Regions from separate parts of the Pseudomonas sp. KH_017 genome, predicted to be linked through region 1. Evidence: predicted binding sites of a transcription regulator. Region 1 holds the regulator's gene; the other holds the start of a gene.
What was found. Region 1 encodes sigma-54, which starts transcription at its own class of promoters, with help from an activator protein. Its sites were predicted from a motif close to ANTGGCATNNANNTTGCTNT; they were not measured.

Region 1 (3,405 bases):
CACCGGCATGCCACGCTTGAAGCCGAAGGACTCCACCAGGAACGCTGTGCCCGGCTCGGGCTGATTCAGCAGTCGCAGTTTGATGGCGTCGCGCAGCTGGTACAGGTTCAGGCTGGTGGTGTTGATCTTGAGATCGGCGAGGTCGGCAATCGGCCCGAGCAGGTCGCTCTCGACGCTGATGGCTTCGGCCAGCGAGCGGTTGGCGTTGGTCAGGGGGTGACGTCGGCGGGTTTCCGAGAAGCGCTTGAGCAGGGTTTCTTCATCGGCGTCCAGGTACAGCACATCGCACTGGATGTGGCGGGCACGGACTTCCTCGAGCAGGTCGGGGAAGCGTGACAGGTGGCTGGGCAGGTTGCGGGCGTCAATGGAAACGGCGACCAGCGGCTGTAACAGCTCGGTATGAACCAAGGCGCGTTCGGCCAGCTCCGGCAGCAGGCCGGCAGGCAGGTTGTCGATACAGTAGTAGCCGTTGTCCTCAAGAACGTTGAGGGCGGTACTTTTACCTGAGCCGGAACGGCCACTGACGATGATCAAGCGCATGATTACTGACCGTTTTGCTCGTTCAGAACAACCTGATACAGGGCTTCGTTACTTGCAGCATTACGCAGTTTTTCACGTACTTCCTTGCGGTCGAGCATGCTGGCGATCTGTCGCAGCAGCTCAAGGTGCGCATCGGTGGCGGCTTCCGGCACCAGCAGTACGAACAGCAGGTCAACCGGTGCGCCGTCGATGGCGTCGAAATCGATAGGGGCGTCCAGGTGCATCAATGCACTGATGGGCGAAACACAGCCCTTGAGACGGCAATGTGGAATAGCGATGCCATTGCCAAACCCGGTGGAGCCGAGTTTTTCACGGGCAATCAGTGCCTCGAAGACATCTTGCATCTCCAGGGCCGGCACTTCGCGGGCGATCAGATTGGCAATTTGTTCGAGGGCTTTCTTTTTACTGCCTCCCGGCACGTTCACCAGGGAACGGCCGGGGGTCAGGATACTTTCAAGTCGGATCATGGGTAGGGAGTGTTAACGACCGGTTGCGCCCTGGAGGAGGCTCTGGGTCTTTTCCTTATGCTTTTTGAGTTGTTTATCCAGCTTGTCGGTGAGTGCGTCGATCGCGGCGTACATATCGGTATGTTCCGCGTTTGCGACCACTTCATTCCCGGGAATATGCAGCGTGGCTTCGATTTTCTGCTTCAGTTTTTCGACGGTCATCGTGACCTGCACATTAGTGATCTTGTCGAAATGTCGCTCCAATCGTTCGAGTTTTTCGCCGATGTAGGTGCGAAGAGGTTCGGTCACTTCCAGTTGGTGTCCACTGATGTTGACTTGCATACAGCTTCTCCTTCGTTGCCAGTGCATAAAGCGGTAGATCAGATGATCTACCACTGGAACGCTGTGGCGTGGCTCTACATCAACCGCTTGCGTTCGCTCGAAGGCGCGATCCCGAGGGATTCGCGGTACTTGGCGACGGTGCGGCGAGCCACCTGAATGCCTTGTGCCTCCAGTAAACCAGCGATCTTGCTGTCACTCAACGGCTTTTTCTGATTTTCCGCGGCAACCAGTTTTTTGATGATCGCCCGGATCGCCGTGGACGAGCATTCGCCGCCTTCGGAGGTGCTTACGTGACTGGAGAAAAAGTACTTCAGTTCATAAATGCCCCGGGGGGTGTGCATGAACTTCTGGGTGGTCACCCGTGAAATCGTCGATTCATGCATGCCGACCGCTTCGGCGATGTCATGCAGGACCAGCGGCTTCATGGCTTCGTCGCCGTACTCCAGAAAGCCGCGTTGATGCTCGACGATCTGGGTGGCAACCTTCATCAGGGTTTCATTGCGGCTTTGCAGGCTCTTGATGAACCAGCGGGCCTCCTGCAACTGATTGCGCATGAATGTGTTGTCGGCGCTGGTGTCGGCGCGGCGCACGAAACCGGCGTACTGGGCGTTGACCCGCAGACGTGGCACCGACTCCTGATTGAGCTCCACCAGCCAGCGCTCGTTGTCCTTGCGCACGATAACGTCGGGAACGACGTACTCGGCTTCGGCGGACTCGATCTGCGAGCCCGGGCGCGGGTTGAGGCTCTGGACCAGTTCGATGACCTGGCGCAGTTCATCTTCCTTGAGCTTCATGCGGCGCATCAACTGGCTGTAGTCGCGGCTGCCAAGCAGGTCGATGTAATCGGTGACCAGGCGCTTGGCCTCGGTCAGCCAAGGTGTCTTGGCAGGCAACTGACGCAATTGCAGCAACAGGCATTCACCCAGGTTGCGGGCGCCGATGCCGGCGGGCTCGAACTGCTGGATGCGGTGCAGGACGGCTTCGATTTCGTCCAGTTCGATGTCCAGTTCCGGGTCGAAGGCTTCGAGGATTTCCTCGAGGGTTTCGTCCAGGTAGCCCTGATTGTTGATGCAGTCGATCAGGGTCACGGCAATCAGGCGATCGGTGTCGGACATCGGGGCCAGGTTCAGTTGCCATAGCAAGTGGCTCTGCAGGCTTTCGCCCGCCGAGGTGCGGGTGGTGAAGTCCCACTCGTCGTCGTCATTGCTGGGCAGGCTGCTGGCGCTGGTCTGGTAAACGTCCTCCCACGCGGTGTCGACGGGGAGTTCGTTGGGAATACGCTCGTTCCAGTCACCTTCATCGAGGTTATCAACCGTCGGGGCGCTTTCCTGGTAGGAGGGTTCCTGGATGTCAGTGTTGGGCTTTTGTTCGGCGTTGTCGGCCAAGGGGTCGGAATTGTCGAAGTCGTCGCCTTCTTCCTGGCGTTCGAGCATCGGGTTGGACTCCAGGGCCTCCTGGATTTCCTGTTGCAGGTCCAGGGTCGACAATTGGAGCAGGCGGATGGCCTGTTGCAGCTGCGGTGTCATCGTCAGCTGCTGGCCCATTCTCAAGACTAGCGATGGTTTCATGGCAGGGGCTTAACACCTTATTCGCCGGCGCACATGCGCCATCCACTACAGGGCGCCGGGGCGCCAAACATAAGCAAATTATATGCCTGAAACTGAAGGGTTTGCCTAGAGCGCTGTAACAATAAAAGCTGCAAAGTTTTGTTGACAGGTTGCTCCGGCTGGCTCCTGAACATCTTTGAAGCGTCGGGTTTGCCTAGAGCGCTGTAACAATAAAAAAGAGTTGATTTTTTATCGAGACAAGCGCCCGTCGACTGCTCTGGCACCTCGGTGTCTTACAGGCGGAATTCGTGGCCCAGGTACACTTCCTTCACCAGGTCGTTGGCCAGGATGGTTTCAGCGTCGCCTTCAGCGATCAGTTGACCGTCATTGACGATATAGGCGGTTTCACAGATATCCAGGGTTTCACGAACGTTGTGGTCCGTGATCAGCACGCCAATGCCTTTGGCCTTGAGGTGGTGAATGATCTGCTTGATGTCTCCGACCGAAATCGGGTCCACGCCGGCGAAGGG
Region 2 (3,405 bases), 2.4 Mb from region 1:
TGTTCAAGGTTCGGGAGGTGCTGCAATGCCCCAAACTGACGCTGATGCCCAAGTCCAGTCCTGTCGTGTGCGGCGTGGCGAACATCCGGGGGGCGACCATTCCGATCCTTGATCTGGCGATGGCGACCGGCTCCGGTGCGTTGAAGGACAAGAACAACCCCTTCGTGATCATCACGGAGTACAACACCAAGACTCAGGGTTTCCTGGTCCGCTCGGTGGAGCGCATCGTCAACATGAACTGGGAGGAGATCCATCCGCCGCCCAAGGGCACCGGGCGCGATCACTACCTGACGGCGGTGACGCGGGTCGACAATCAGTTGGTCGAGATCATCGACGTCGAGAAGGTGCTGGCGGAAGTGGCACCGACGCCGGAGGCGATTTCCGTGGGTGTGGTGGATGTCGAAACCCAGCACAAGGCGCTTTCATTGCGCGTGCTGACGGTCGACGACTCATCGGTGGCGCGCAAGCAGGTCACGCGTTGCCTGCAAACGGTCGGCGTCGAAGTGGTGGCGTTGAATGACGGTCGGCAAGCGCTGGACTACCTGCGCAAACTGGTCGACGAGGGCAAGAAGCCGGAAGAAGAGTTCCTGATGATGATCTCCGACATCGAGATGCCAGAGATGGACGGGTACACCCTGACGGCGGAAATCCGCAACGACCCGCGCATGCAAAAGCTTCATATCATCCTGCACACTTCGTTGTCGGGGGTATTCAATCAGGCGATGGTCAAGAAGGTCGGTGCCGATGACTTCCTGGCCAAGTTCCGTCCTGATGACCTTGCATCCCGGGTAGTCGACCGGATCAAAGCAGCAGATATCAGCTAGGGGTTCGCACCCCTGGCAGTCAACACGATTTAAGAGGCGGCATCATTGTCTACGGGTAATTTGGATTTCGAACAGTTCCGGGTATTCCTGGAAAAAGCCTGCGGCATTTTGCTCGGTGAAAACAAGCAGTACTTGGTCTCCAGCCGTCTCAACAAACTGATGGAACAGCAAGGCATCAAGTCTTTGGGTGAGTTGGTTCAGCGTATGCAGACCCAGCCGCGTAGCGGTTTGCGCGAGCAGGTGGTGGATGCCATGACCACCAACGAAACCCTGTGGTTTCGTGACACCTACCCGTTTGAAGTCTTGAAGAACAAGGTGCTGCCCGAAGCGATCAAGGCCAGTCCCGGCCAGCGCCTGCGCATCTGGTCGGCGGCGTGCTCGTCGGGCCAGGAGCCGTATTCGCTGTCGATGTCCATCGACGAGTTCGAGCGGGTCAACCTGGGTCAGCTGAGGATGGGTGTGCAGATTGTTGCCACCGACCTGTCCGGCACCATGCTGAACAACTGCAAGACCGGCGAGTACGACAGCCTGGCCATCGGTCGCGGTTTGTCACCCGAGCGCCTGCAGCGTTATTTCGACCCGAAAGGGCCGGGGCGCTGGGCGATCAAGGCGCCGATCAAGAGCCGGGTGGAATTCCGTTCCTTCAACCTGCTGGACAGCTACGCGAGCCTCGGCAAGTTCGACATCGTGTTCTGCCGCAACGTGTTGATCTACTTCTCCGCCGAGGTGAAGAAGGACATCCTGTTGCGTATCCACAGCACGTTGAAGCCGGGCGGTTACCTGTTCCTCGGTGCTTCCGAAGCGTTGAACGGTTTGCCGGATCATTACCAGATGGTCCAGTGCAGCCCGGGGATCATTTACCAGGCGAAGTGATTTTGTTGGTGTTGTCAAAAACGGGAGTCCTCTGGGGCTCCCGTTTCTTTTTGCCTGCTGCTTTCTCACAGGCACCACCTACCCCTGTGGGAGCGGGCTTGCTCGCGAAAGCGTCTTGTCAGCCAGTATTTGTTTTTCTGACACACCGCTTTCGCGAGCAAGCCCGCTCCCACAGTTGTTCGGTGGCGTTGGTGAGATGAGTGCCAAGCGGCAGAAAAGCGGCATCCGGCGGAAAACCGTTGCCGCTTTTCTGGCATTGCCGCGTTGCCATGGCCGGCAAAGCCCCGGTTTCCGGGCTTTTTTGAATTGGCATGGGGCTTGCTAAGTTGATCCTACGAAAAATCAGGTCACCCGAAGGTTTCCCGACATGAGCATCAGCTTCGATAAAGCGCTCGGTATCCACGAACAAGCCCTGGGCTTCCGCGCCCAGCGCGCCGAAGTCCTGGCCAACAACATCGCCAACGCCGATACCCCGAACTACAAGGCTCGGGACCTGGACTTCTCGAAAGTGCTCGCCGAGCAGAACGAGAAAACCAAAAGCGGCACCTTCGCCTTGAACATGACCAACAGCCGTCATATTGAAGCTGAAGGCCTGGGCAATGGCGACGAGTCGTTGCTGTATCGCACGCCGATGCAACCGTCGATCGACCAGAACACCGTGGACGCTCAGCTGGAACAGTCGAACTACGCGGAAAACGCGATCGGCTTCCAGGCCAGCTTCACCCTGCTCAACAGCAAATTCAAAGGGCTGGTGTCAGCCCTGCGCGGAGAGTAAGCCATGTCTCTATCCAGTGTTTTCAACATTGCCGGTAGCGGCATGAGTGCGCAGACCACGCGCTTGAACACCGTCGCTTCGAACATCGCCAACGCCGAGACGGTCTCGTCGAGCATCGACCAGACCTACCGCGCGCGCCACCCGGTATTCGCCACCATGTTCCAGGGCGGCCAGAGCGGCGGCAGCGACTCGTTGTTCCAGAGCCAGGATGCCGCTGGCCAAGGCGTGCAGGTGCTGGGTGTGGTCGAAGACCAGAGCAATCTCGAGGCGCGCTACGAGCCGAACCATCCGGCGGCCGATGCCAAGGGTTATGTCTACTACCCGAACGTCAACGTGGTGGAGGAAATGGCCGACATGATTTCCGCGAGCCGTTCGTTCCAGACCAACGCCGAAATGATGAACACCGCCAAAACCATGATGCAGAAGGTCCTGACCCTCGGTCAGTGATAAGGGGCGACTCAGATGAGTGTTACCGATTCCACCAGTGGTTTGAGCCTCAACGATATCCTGGCCAACTCCTCGATCAAGACCAACACCACGACTGACGGCCTCGCGTCGGCAACCGGCAGCGCCGCGGGCAATCAGGCGCTGGGCAAGGATGCGTTCCTGCAGTTGCTGGTGACCCAGCTGAAAAACCAGAACCCACTGGAGCCCCAGGACAATGGCGCGTTCGTGGCCCAGTTGGCGCAGTTCAGCAGCCTGGAAGGCATCACCACGCTCAACAGCACCGTGAGCGGCCTGGCCAGCAACTACAACTCGTCCCAGGCCTTGCAGGCGTCGTCGCTGGTGGGCCGTTCGGTCATCGCGCCGGGCGACAAGGCCGTGGTCGATACCACCAAGAGCCTCAGCGGCACGGTGGTGGTTCCGTCTTCGGTGGCGTCCGCCACCCTGAAGATCACCGACGCCGACGGCAAGACCGTGCGCACCATCGAC

Region 2: a site for sigma-54 is predicted at 2,003-2,022, ahead of flgB (flagellar basal body rod protein FlgB). Genes of this name have one in related genera too.

Annotation. Positions count from the first base shown of each region.
Region 1 is NZ_CM174509.1:914,705-918,109, forward strand. Features, by position in the region: gene rapZ (RNase adapter RapZ) at 1-540, opposite strand, end outside; gene ptsN (PTS IIA-like nitrogen regulatory protein PtsN) at 543-1,007, opposite strand; gene hpf (ribosome hibernation-promoting factor, HPF/YfiA family) at 1,020-1,328, opposite strand; gene AC3IT6_RS04070 (RNA polymerase factor sigma-54) at 1,403-2,896, opposite strand; gene lptB (LPS export ABC transporter ATP-binding protein) at 3,169-3,405, opposite strand, start outside.
Region 2 is NZ_CM174509.1:4,882,952-4,886,356, reverse strand. Features, by position in the region: gene AC3IT6_RS22180 (chemotaxis protein CheV) at 1-824, shown strand, start outside; gene cheR (protein-glutamate O-methyltransferase CheR) at 870-1,697, shown strand; gene flgB (flagellar basal body rod protein FlgB) at 2,065-2,472, shown strand; gene flgC (flagellar basal body rod protein FlgC) at 2,476-2,919, shown strand; gene flgD (flagellar hook assembly protein FlgD) at 2,935-3,405, shown strand, end outside.